Regions from separate parts of the Paraburkholderia sp. SEWSISQ10-3 4 genome, predicted to be linked through region 2. Evidence: riboswitches for the same ligand, from Rfam matches in the RefSeq annotation. Region 2 holds a riboswitch; the other holds the start of a gene.
The links. Region 2 has a riboswitch for cobalamin ahead of cobA (uroporphyrinogen-III C-methyltransferase). Riboswitches for the same ligand answer to the same signal wherever they lie in the genome.
Positions count from the first base shown of each region.

Region 1: it holds a riboswitch for cobalamin, as region 2 does, so the genes downstream of both, M0D68_RS34225 (CbtB-domain containing protein) here and cobA (uroporphyrinogen-III C-methyltransferase) in region 2, are expected to answer to the same signal.

Region 1 is NZ_JALPRI010000032.1:24,011-30,244, reverse strand. Features, by position in the region: gene M0D68_RS34235 (hypothetical protein) at 1-239, shown strand, start outside; gene M0D68_RS34230 (histidine phosphatase family protein) at 277-876, opposite strand; cobalamin riboswitch at 931-1,070, shown strand; gene M0D68_RS34225 (CbtB-domain containing protein) at 1,113-1,334, shown strand; gene M0D68_RS34220 (CbtA family protein) at 1,346-2,092, shown strand; gene M0D68_RS34215 (ABC transporter substrate-binding protein) at 2,472-3,656, shown strand; gene M0D68_RS34210 (VOC family protein) at 3,714-4,529, shown strand; gene M0D68_RS34205 (FUSC family protein) at 4,698-6,234, opposite strand, start outside.
Region 2 is NZ_JALPRI010000011.1:197,981-204,214, reverse strand. Features, by position in the region: gene cobN (cobaltochelatase subunit CobN) at 1-725, opposite strand, end outside; gene cobW (cobalamin biosynthesis protein CobW) at 732-1,832, opposite strand; cobalamin riboswitch at 2,016-2,289, opposite strand; cobalamin riboswitch at 2,369-2,597, shown strand; partial or broken gene cobA (uroporphyrinogen-III C-methyltransferase) at 2,821-3,537, shown strand; gene M0D68_RS36650 (cobalamin biosynthesis protein) at 3,514-4,071, shown strand; gene cobO (cob(I)yrinic acid a,c-diamide adenosyltransferase) at 4,068-4,670, shown strand; gene M0D68_RS21450 (cobyrinate a,c-diamide synthase) at 4,674-5,972, shown strand; gene bluB (5,6-dimethylbenzimidazole synthase) at 5,956-6,234, shown strand, end outside.

The DNA.
Region 1 (6,234 bases), on a different contig from region 2:
GTTCGGCGAGCCGCGGGAGTTATCAATGCACGTGGACGCCGCATCACGACGCCGGTTCGAGCGCGGACGCGCTGCAGGGTGTCGCGGCGGACATCGCCTCGTGCCTGCCGGACGCGACGCATGATCAGAATTCACCGGGACGTCAGCATTTTTATCTTGGCACGCGCGCCAAACGGACCGATATCACGTTGACGCGGGCTGATTCGAGCAAGTTGAGGCTGGTTGTATCGGGCAAGTGAGCGGGCACGTGCGTTTCGGACTATCCGAGCGTAGCCGTTATTGTGATGCTGGCCACCATGTCCAGCCGCGTCGCGAGCGTCGCAACTCGACCATCGAGAGCGGCGCGATTTCGATGTGCGGAAACACGCCCGGCGGCGCGCCGAGTGCATGAACGATCGCGGCCCGGATCACAGGCGCGTGCGTGACGGCGACCACGGTCTGTGTGTTGCCTTGTATGACGTCCTCGCTCAACGCACCGTTTAGCGCATCGAGCCACTGTCCCACCCGCTTCACGAGTTGACTGAACGACTCGCCGCCGTGCGCGGCCGCGTCGGGATCGTGTGTCCATGCGGCGAGGTCGTGTGGTGCTTCGACCGCGAGATCGGCAAGGCGGCGGCCGTGCCACCGGCCGTAGTCCATATCTGCCAGCCGCTCGTCGACCGATGCCGCGGCGCCGAGCCCCAAGGCCGACGCCGTATCGCGCGCACAAACGGCAGGACTGACGAAAACCGCCGCGTCATCCGGAATCGACAGACGCGCTCGTGCGGCGGCGGCTTCGGCGAGGCCGCGTGCGTCGAGCGGGTCGTCGGCAGGGAAGCGGCCCGCGCGCATCGCTGCGGTCGATGCGTGGCTGATCAGTAACAGCCGTATGTCCATTCGGTTGATTTCCATAAAGCCCGGACTAAAGCGGGACGCCGCGTACATGCTTTGCATTGCCGAGAGGCAAAGTTTAGCGCGTAGAATAGCGTCACTGCGAAGCACGGAAGCCGGTGAGAGCCCGGCGCGGTCGCGCCACTGTAATCGGCATTCATGAGCCGAAAGCCAGACCTGAGCTTCGCAGCATCCCTCTTCAATCGACTATCGGGGCGCGTTACCCCCAGGAGATGTCCATTATGTCCAACGCTGTTTTCGATTCCACGACACAGCCCGTCGCCCAACCTACGCCGATTCCGCTGCGTGAACTGCTGCCTTGGGTCGTGTTCGGCGGCTTGCTGCTGTTGCTCGCGCTGTATTTCGTTGGTGCGGAGCAGGGCGCCACGTCGCTGGTGCCTGGCATGTATGTGCACGAATTCGTGCACGACGGCCGCCATCTGCTCGGCTTTCCCTGCCACTAACGGAGTCGAACATGGTCGGTAAATTGTTGGTACGCGGGATGCTTGCAGGCATCGCCGCGGGATTGCTCACGTTCGGCTTCGCGAGATTGGTGGGCGAACCGCAGGTCGATCAGGCGATTTCCTTCGAGGAAAAGGCTGACGCCGCCAAAGGCGAAGCGCCCGAACCCGAACTGGTGAGCCGCGGCACCCAGGCGGGCCTCGGACTGTTGACGGGCGTGGTGACGTACGGCGCCGCGTTCGGTGGGCTGTTCTCGCTGGTGTTCGCGTATGCGTATGGCCGCGTCGGTACGCTGAGTGCGCGCGCGTTGTCCGCATGGCTCGCGCTTGGCGCGTTTATCACGCTGGTGATTGTCCCGAACATCAAGTACCCGGCGAATCCACCCTCGGTGGGCGACCCCGAGACGATCGGGATGCGGACCGGCTTGTTCTTCCTGATGATTGCGATCTCGCTGGCTGCAATGGTGTTTTCGCTGAAGGTTCGACGCCGCGCGGCACTGAAGTTGGGCGCATGGAATGGTTCGATCGTGGCGGGCGTCGTGTTCGTTGCGATCATTGCGGCCGTGCAACTGTCGATGCCGACGATCAACGAAGTGCCGGCGGCTTTCCCGGCGGTGCTGTTGTGGAAATTCCGCGTCGCGGCCATCGGCATGCAGGTGATTATGTGGACAACCCTTGGGCTGCTGTTCGGCGCGCTCGTTGAGCGAAGCAAATTGCTGGCTCCCGCGAGCCGCAGCGCCGCGAAGTCTGCTTACCTTTGATGTGAACGGCGTGACCGTGCGAGCCGCGGTCACGCCGACGTGCAGCGCGAGAGAAGCCAAATACATCAAGTACTTGGCGCGTTTGCCGGAATGTTATCCACAGGCTTGTGAACGTTTTCTGTGGATAAGCCACCCCTCTGCAATGCGCCGCTCCGCGCCAACCGTGTCGGCGATCATCGCTGCGTCCCCCCGCACCGCAAGCAACAAACCGATCTGCGTCAAGCACTTAGGTACGATGCCCCGTTGTTATCAACAACCCTATGAACATTTTCTGTGGACAAGTGCCATGGCCGCATAACGTTATGCAAATCGCTTGGTTGCCCGAAGCCGGGGCAAATCCGACACTCACTCCAATCTCAAGCAAACCGAGCCTGGAGCCATGTCGAACACATCAAGCTTGCGCCCATCATGGGCCACTCACTTCGCGGCACTTCTGCTGCTGGCCGCATCGGCACTAACGACGACAACGGCCATCGCCGCGCCACCTTCGGGCGATCCGATCCTGATAGGCGTCAGCGGCCCGCTGACCGGCCAGAACGCTCAGTACGGCGCGCAATGGAAAGCTGGTTTCGATCTTGCATTGGATGAGATCAACAGCCACAACGGCATCAACGGCCGTCCGCTGAACTACGTCTTCGAAGACAGCCAGAGCGATCCACGCCAGTCCATCACGATCGCGCAGAAATTCGTCAACGACCCGCGCATCCTTATCGAACTCGGCGACTTCTCGAGTCCCGCTTCGATGGCAGCGTCGCCGATTTATCAGCATGCCGGCCTCGTGCAACTCGGCTTCACCAACTCGCATCCTGACTTCACCAAAGGCGGCGACTACATCTGGAGCCCATCGGTCAGCCAGGCCGACGCGCAGCCGCTGCTTGCCGACCTCGCCGTGAAAACGCTCGGCCTCAAGCGCATTGCCGTGCTCTATCTGAACACCGACTGGGGACGCACCAGCAAGGACGTCTTCGTCAAAGCCGCCAATGAACGCGGCGCGCAAGTCGTTGCGGCCGAAGGCTATCAGTCGGCCGAGAAAGATTTCCGCGCGACGCTAGTCCGCGTGAGCGCCGCGAACCCGGATGGCATCGTGCTGATCTCGTACTACTCCGACGGCGCGCAGATCGCCCGCCAGGCGAGAACTAGCGGCATCAACCTGCCGATTGCTGCGGCCAGTTCCGTGTATTCGCCGAAATTCCTCGAACTCGGCGGTGAGGCCGTCAATGGCGTGGCGACGAACACCAGCTTCTTCCCCGGTGAATCCGGGCCTGAAGTGCAAAGCTTCGTTAAACGCTTCGAGGCGAAATACCACCGCGAGCCGGACGCGTTCAACGCGTATGCGTATGACGCCGTCATCATCGCCGCCTATGCGCTGCGCGCCGGCGGTCCTGACCGCAAGGCCGTGCGCGATGCGCTGCCGAAGCTGCACGACATTCCGAGCGTCGTGTTCGGCAAGGCCAATTTTGATCCGGCGACGCGTCGTGTGATCGGCGTGAAAAACATCAACGTGGTGGTGAAGAACGATAAGTGGACGTTGCTTGAGAGTAAGGCGACGGTTGCGCAGAAGTAGGCGTTCCGCTAGCGGTCTTGCGCTCCGAACATTCACAACATTCACGACTTTTGCGCCATGAGCCTTTTACTCGACCACATTGTGATTCGCGTCCACGATCTGACGCAGACCATTGAAAACTTCACTGCGCTCGGTTTCACCGTGCAGCAAGGCGGCACCCATGCCGATGGCGTGACGCATAACGCGCTGATCGGTTTCGCGGACGGCAGTTACATCGAGCTGATCGCCTTTTTGCAGGCGGCGCCGCAACGTCGCTGGTGGGACGTGGGGCAGCGTCACGGCGATGGATTTGTTGATTACGCGTTGCTGCCGTCGAGCGTGGGCGCAGTAATCGATGCCGCTCATGGACGAGGTCTGCTATACGACGGTCCGCAGGCAGGTGGGCGTGTGCGTCCGGATGGCGCGCGGCTCGAGTGGCAGACCGGCCGGCCGCAAACCAGCGACTTGCCGTTCCTGTGCGGGGATATCACGCCGCGTCATCTGCGTGTCGCTGAGGGCGCGGTGCGTGAACATAAGAACGGCGTGCGAGGGGTGGCGAGTTTGACGGTCGCTGTGAATGATCTGACGGCGAGTTTGCAGCGGTATCGGGCGTTGCTCGGTATCGGTGAAGGGGAGACGCGGACGGTGGCTTTGCCGGGGCTGGGGGCGGTGTCGGCGACGGTGTCGATTGGTGATACGTCCGTTGTGTTGCTGAGCCCCGTGCACGTCGATGCCGCGAGCGTTACCGCCGAGGGCGCGGCGTTGCGCCGGCAATTGGCCACGCGTGGGGAAGGGGTGTTGGGTGTCGCTTTGCGCGCTGATGGTAAAGCACAGCCGCAGGTGCTCGACCGTGATCGCACGCATGGCGCGTGGTTCGAGATCACTGCGGGGTGAGGGGAATCGCTTTTCGGCGCGCAGCGCTTGGTAAGTTAAGTGGATCAAGCAGTTGGCGCTGTTGTGGGGTTGTTATCCACAGGCTTGCGAACATTTTCTGTGGACAAGTTCACAACAGCTGCTGGCCTTGAATACCGTGGGCAAACAAAATCCGAATTCCATCGCCGCTTAGGCGCTCCCATTCCTAAGCGCCCAATTGAACACGCTCCGCGTTCTGGTGGCCGGCTGTGTCAACCGATCAAACAACTGGGCGACGGCGCCATCGAGTTGAGCGAGCGCTGGTGCCTTTGCCGGATCGACATCAACGGCAGCAGTCATCGGCACGGGCCCTTCCAACTCGTCACGTGTAGTCACTGCTACGCCACCGTTGTACCTGGCGATCAACGAGTCCAGCCGCGCAACGATCGATTCCACATGCGCAGCGCTAACATTCGCCGCATTGAGCGACACATCTTCCGACGACGTGAGCCGCCGCGAAGGATCACTCAGCACTCGAGCCCAATGCAAGCAGCACAGCAGCGACCCGGTGGCAAGTTCAACGCCGGGATTCCACACCACCACCCGCTGTGTCTGCAGTGGTTTCAACGCGATCCGTAGATCATGCCAGGCTCGATCGAGCTTGCGCATGACCGACGCCGTCTCGGGCGCTTGAGCAGTCGAGCCAGCAAGCCGCACCACTTCGCGCAGTGCGCCAAGCACTGCTCCAAGCCTCGTCTCGACGTGCCGGGTCGCCGCAAGCGGCATCATCAAAATCGCGACCGCAAACGACACGAGGCAACCGACCAGTACTTCTTCGATCCGCAACTCGACCAGCGGTCCCATTGCGAAGCCCAACTCGCCGTAAACGAGCCCGACGAGCACGGTAATGAAAAACACCCCTGGCGCATACGCACTCAGGATGTAGTAAGCCCATCCGAATACGCACAGGATCATCGTGGCCACGAGCAACACGGACGAGTCGTGCAGCGGCGCGACGAGCAACACGCTGACTAACGCGCCCGCCAGCGTTCCGGCGAGGCGCTGTGCGCCGCGGTAGATCGTGTCAGCGCGTGATCGCGTGCCGAGAAACACCACAAACGTCGTGATGACCGCCCAGAACCAGCGCTCGGGAGACAGCGAGTGGCCGATCAGCATCGCGAGAAAGGCAGCGGTCGTGGCGCGCGTGGCGGGCAGCCAGCAGAGTTTGGCGCGCAAATCGGCAAGCCATGACGCGGCGGACTGAGCACTCGTAGCGCCAGCCGGTGAAGGCGAAGCGCCGCGCACATGGCCTTGATGCGCAATTTCCTTGAGCCGCACAATCGCGTGATGCAGCATGTCGGCGCGTGCATGAGCGCCGCCGTGCGCCGGCGCTGAAGCAAACGCATGCTGTCCCGCCGCCACTTCCACTTCGACGATTCGCTCGCGAATCGTCTCGGCGTCGGGCGGATTCAGCAACGTCAGTTGTTCTTCAAGCGAGAGCGCGGCTTCGTTCAGTGCTGACAGATGCACCGCGCTCGGTGCCGCGAGTACACGCGAGGCGCGCAACGTCACCGTATGAATGGCAAGCCGGAAGCTGGCAGCCGCACGCATCGGCACGATCACGCGGCCGACGAGCGTGACCATCAGCGGACCGAACGCGGACAGCAAGAGCGACTGCACAAGATGCAGGGCAGAAGGATGCAGATACAGCCCAAGATAGAAGCACACCACGCCCAGCATCGCGCAA
Region 2 (6,234 bases):
GAAGTAATTGCGATCGGCAACGGATTCAGACCTTGTGCTTCGAGTGCATCGATCAGGGCGTCGAACACCGCTGTGTTGGCCGCCTGCAAATGCGCCTTGTAGAACAGAATCGCAGCGACCGGCGCGTCATCACGCCAGCGCGCCTGCCAGTCGGCAATGGTCGGTGTGTCGCGTTCGGGATGGTAGAGCGTCGCGGCAGGCAAGGCGCGCGGCAGCGCAGGCTCGCGCCCCCAGCCAAGCGAGCGGTACGCGATAAAACGCAGGAACGCCTCGGCATTCTGCGGTCCGCCTTCACGCAGATAGCGCCATAGCTGATGGCACAGTTCGGCGTCGGCGGTGCTGCGCGCGAGCAGGTTCGGGTCTTCCTGCAGATCGCCGGAGAACATCGCGAGCGTCTGCTGCTTGCGCTCGGCGAGGGCGACCACCTGTTCAATGCCGTACGGCCAGTACGCCTCGCCGCCGAGATGATCGACCACCACGACACGCGCATGCTGCAACACGTCTTCGACATAGAAATCGACCGAAGCCGGTTGCCGCAAATACGTGACGTTCGCAAGCCGCACGCTCGGAAAACCCTCGCCCAGACGCGGAAACACGCTCGCGAGCAATGACAGCGTGGTATCCGCGGAACTGAGCACCACGATATCGGCGGGCTGCTGATCGATCCGGATCACGCCCTGTGTATCGTCGACAAAACCGCCCGGCGTGGTGCGCAGCAGATGCATGACCGGTTACGCCTGTTGCGGCTGAGCGTTCGCCACCGCGCCCAAGGCGGCGTCGAATGCCTGTTGCAACGCGGCCTGGTCGAGGTCTTCGCCGATCAGCACAAAGCGGCTTTGTTGCTCGGCGCCCGTTTCACCCGCTTGCCAGCGCCGGTCGAAGTAACTATCGAATCGACGGCCCACGCCCTGTATCACCAGACGCATCGCCGCACCCGGCAGCGCCGCGAAACCTTTGACGCGGTAAATCGTGTTGGTTTCGACGAGCCCTTGCAACGCGGCGATCACAGCTTCGCGCGACGAAACATTCGCGTGCACCACCACCGAATCGAACTCGTCGTGATGATGATCGGCGTCTTCGGCCGAACCGTGATGGTCGTGGCGTAGATGGATTGTTTCTTCCGAGGCCGCTTCGAGACCCAGCAACGTATGCAGGTCGAGTTGCCCCATCTGCGCGCGCACGATCTTCACTTGCGGCGGAATTTCTTCGCGAATAACGGCTTCGACAGCAGCTTGACGCGCTTCGTCGAGCAGATCGGTTTTGTTCAGAATCACCAGATCGGCCGCCGACAATTGATCTTCGAACAGTTCGTGCAGCGGCGATTCGTGATCGAGATTCGCATCGGCCTTGCGTTGCGCATCCACGGCGACCGGGTTGTCGGCGAACTGGCCGCTCGACGCGGCCGGGCCGTCTACCACGGTGACGACCGCGTCGACGGTAAAGCTATTCTTGATCTGCGGCCAGTTGAACGCCTGCACCAGCGGTTTCGGCAACGCGAGACCTGACGTTTCGATCAGCACGTGATCGATCTGCTCGCGGCGCTCCACCAGCTTTTCCATCACCGGGAAAAACTCCTCTTGCACGGTGCAGCACAGGCAGCCGTTCGCGAGTTCATACAGTTGCCCTTCGGTCTCGACGCCGTTCTCATCGCAGCCGATACCGCAACCCTTGAGGATTTCCCCGTCGATGCCGAGCTCGCCGAACTCGTTGACGATCACCGCGATGCGCTTGCCGCCCGCATGCTGAAGAATGTGCCGCAGCAGCGTGGTCTTGCCGCTGCCGAGAAAGCCCGTGACGATGGTGACGGGGATCTTGCGCATTTGAGTTTGCATCGTGAGGTCCATCCGTAGGAGTTGCTCGTGCACGCCGAGGCATCGTGTATAGGCCGGGCAAACGGGGCACATACCCCAAACCACGACATTAACAAAACACGGGGACGAACAACGGCGTTGCCGAGGCAACCAAAAACTGGAAACGAGAATGAGGTCATGAACGCGCCACCGCATCCCCGCGATGGTCGTTCTTCGTAGTCTGGCCGGTATCCGGGCTGGCGAAAGCGCCGCTTCCCCTTCCCGGACGAGTGGTTTCTCGCCCAGTGGTTATATGCCGACGCGGCCTTGCGCGTGGACATCGAAGCCGGCTCCGCGGCGCTCAAGAACGCACCGCTTTTCGCTTACCGTTGCGGGGGCAGCACAGGTTGACCCGGTCCATTGCAGGTGGGCACCCTGTTTCCCGTTTAACTGCATGCGCACGAGCGCGCACACGAGCACCAAAGTGCGTGCGAGTTTAGGCCGAGCGCCCCCTGCCGTCAAGGAAACGCGGGCTTCGGCAAGGCCTTTCCACAGTGCCGGCGCGGCCTGCCGTGTGCTATCGTATGCGCGCGTTTGGTGCCCGCATATGCGATCGCATGTGCAGTTAAACGGGAAACAGGCCGCGCTCGCTGCGCTCAACCTGTGCTGTCCCCGCAACGGTAAGCGACCTGCGGTGCTTTCGCATCGCGCATGCGTTTTTGATGCCACTGTCCGACGAATCCGGACGGGAAGGCAAAACGCATGAGGCCGTCAGCCCGGATACCGGCCAGACGCGGAGGCAGCGAACGTCACGCTGCCGGCCGCCGGAATCCGCGAGGGACGGATGTGAAGGCGCTGAAGCACGACGTGGCGCGGCCGTTGGCGTTTTCCTGTGGGAAACGCGGCGAGCGGCGTTTTTCGTCGCGCGTAATCTGTTGCACCGCATGACCTCAATTTCTGCCGCCTCCGGCCTCTTCGCGCCTCAGCCGCTCCCATTCGTCACGACATGGCGTGCGCCATGCACGCTGCGATGAGCCGCGCCTGGCTGATCGGCGCCGGTCCCGGCGACGTCGAACTGATGACGCTCAAAGCGACGCGCGCGTTGGCGCAAGCCGATGTGGTGCTGGTCGACGATCTGGTGAATCCTGAAGTACTGCAGTTCGCGCGCGCCGATGCGCTGGTCGTGTATGTCGGCAAACGCGGCGGGCATCCGTCGACGCCGCAGGCCGGCATCGTCGCGCAAATGCTCGAGCATTTGCGGGCGGGACGCAGCGTCGCCCGTTTGAAAGGCGGCGATCCGTTCGTGTTCGGCCGTGGCGGCGAAGAACAAGAAGCGCTCCATGCCGCAGGCATTAGCGTCGACGTGATCAACGGCATCACCGCCGGGATTGCGGCGCCCGCGGCAATCGGCATTCCTGTGACGCATCGCGATCACGCGCAAGGCGTGGTGTTCGTCACCGGACACGGCGCCGGCAGCGGCGAGCCGGACTGGGCCGCGCTCGTCGCTACGCGAATGACGCTGGTGATTTACATGGGCATGCGGCGACTGAACGAAATCGTCGACGCATTGCTCGCGGCCGGGATGAGCGCCGATACGCCGTGCGCCGCGATCGAATCGGCGACGCGCCCCGAGCAACGGCATGCGCTCGCGCGGCTCGGGGAGTTCGCGGAAACGGTCTCGCGCGCCGGGCTCGGGTCGCCGGCGATCGTGGTGATCGGCGGTGTGGCGTCGTTGGCTTTGGCGCGGGATGCGGTGAATGCCGGCAGCGAATCCCACAGACATGCAAGGAAAACGCTAACCGTCGGCATCGGTTGTCGTTTGCACAGCTCCGCCGAGGAAATCGAAACGGCTGTGCGCGCCACGCTCGGCTCGCATTCATTCGACGAAATCAGTACGATCGCCTCGGTTGACCTCAAAGCCCACGAAACCGGCTTGCTCGAATTTTGCGCACGTCATGCGTTGCCGCTGAAGCTGTTCAGCCGCGAGCAGATTGCGGCGATCTCCGTGGAGGATCCGTCGGCGGCCACACGCGAGCACCTCGGCATAGACGGCGTCTGCGAGCCGTGCGCCTTGCTCGCTGCGGCGACCGAATCTGATGCGGCCCATGCCTCAATTAGCTCAATGACCCCAGTTGCCTCGTTTGCAGCCGATACCGCCAACGCACGGCTACTCGTGCGCAAAACCGTACATGCCGGCATCACCGTCGCGATAGCATCGACCACCGCCCGCCTCGCCTGCGAACACGCAAACAACGACACTCAAGAACAGGACCTTCCATGAAGACCGATCCCGAATCGCATCAACGCATGACCGAGCGCCGGCGCGAGGGCCACGAGAAGAAGCAGGCCAGCGCCACCGTCGAAAAAGGTCTGCTGATCGTCAATACCGGCACCGGCAAAGGCAAAACCACCGCCGCGTTCGGCATGGCCGTGCGCGTGCTTGGACACGGCATGCGCCTCGGCGTCGTGCAATTCATCAAGGGCGCGCTGCATACGTCGGAGCGCGACTTTCTCGGCGCAATCGCCAATTGCGACTTCGTCACGATGGGCGACGGCTATACCTGGAACACGCAGAATCGCGACGCCGACATCGCCACCGCGCGCAAAGGGTGGAACGAAGCACGCCGCATGATCGAAAGCGGCGACTATCAGATGGTGATCCTCGACGAACTGAACACCGTGCTGAAGTACGAATACCTGCCGCTCGACGAAGTGCTGTCGGTACTGACCGGGCGCGCGGAGATGCTGCACGTGGTGGTGACCGGCCGTCACGCGCCGGACGCGCTGATCGAAGCCGCCGACCTCGTCACCGAAATGCGCATCGTCAAGCACCCGTATCGCGAGCAAGGCGTGAAAGCGCAGCGCGGCGTGGAGTTCTGAGCGATGTCCGCTTGCCCCGCCCTGTTCATTAGCGCTCCCGCGTCGGGCCAAGGCAAGACCACGATTACCGCGGGTCTGGCGCGCTACCATCGGCGGCTGGGGCGACGCGTGCGCGTATTCAAAACGGGCCCCGACTTTCTCGATCCGATGATCCTGGCGCGTGCCAGCGGCGCGCCGGTGCTGTCGCTCGATCTGTGGATGGTGGGCGAAACCGCCTGCCGGAACGTGCTCGCGCAGGCGGCGGCCGAAGCGGATCTGATCCTGATCGAAGGCGTGATGGGCCTGTTCGACGGCACACCGAGCAGCGCGGATCTGGCAACTACGTTCGGCGTGCCGGTGCTCGCGGTGATTTCAGCGAAAGCGATGGCGCAGACCTTCGGCGCGGTCGCTTTCGGCCTTGCGCAATTCAGGCCGGAGGTACCGTTTTACGGCGTGCTCGCCAATCGCGTCGGCTCACCAAGGCACGCGCAAATGCTCGAAGAGGCTTTGCCGCCAGACCTGCGCTGGTGCGGACACATCAGCGGCAACGACGAAATCGAACTGCCCGATCGCCATCTCGGCCTGCATCAGGCGGCGGAAATCGACGATCTGGACGCACGTCTGGATCGTGCCGCCGATGCGCTCGCGCAAACCGCGCTGGCCGAATTGCCGCCGCCGGTCGAATTCGGCACGCCTATAGAAGAAGCGCCGCCGCGTCTTCTGGAAGGCAAGCGCATCGCCATTGCGCGCGATGCCGCGTTCTCGTTCATCTATCCGGCCAACGTCACGCTGCTGGAGACACTCGGCGCGCGCATCGACTACTTCTCACCGCTCGCCGACGAAGCGTTGCCGGAGCACGCCGACGCCCTGTACCTGCCAGGCGGCTATCCCGAACTGCATGCTGAATTGCTCGCTGGCAACACACGCAGTGCCGCAACGATCCGCGCACACGCTGCAGCAGGCAAACCGGTCGTTGCCGAATGCGGCGGTATGCTCTACCTGCTCGATGAGCTGACCGACACGGGCGGCACCACAACGCCGATGCTTGGCCTGCTGCCCGGCCATGCAACAATGCAAACGCGCTTCACCGCGCTCGGCATGCAACAGATCGACAGCCTGCACGGTTCAATGACCGGCCACACGTTTCACTACTCGAAGCTGACGACGCCGCTCACGCCGCTGCGTACAGCCACCCGACCAAATCTCGATGCCCCCGGCGAGGCCGTGTTCCGCGCAGGCTCGATCGTGGCAACCTATATGCATGCTTATTGGCCCTCCAACCCGGCCTTCACGGCCGCCCTGTTCCATGGCGAAGCCTTTTAACGATTCCGAGCGCGAAGCCGTCTACCGCGCGATTTACGAGCGGCGCGACATGCGCCATTTCGTGCGCGACCCGGTTGAGCCTGCCGTGTTGCAACGTCTGCTCGATGCGGCGCATCACGCACCGAGCGTCGGCTTCATGCAGCCGTGGCGCATCGCGCGCATTACCGACCCGGCTTTGCGCACCGCGCTGCACGCAACCGTCGAAAGCGAACGCCTCGCCACTGCCGACGCACTCGGCAAGCGTCGCGAAGAGTTCATGAAG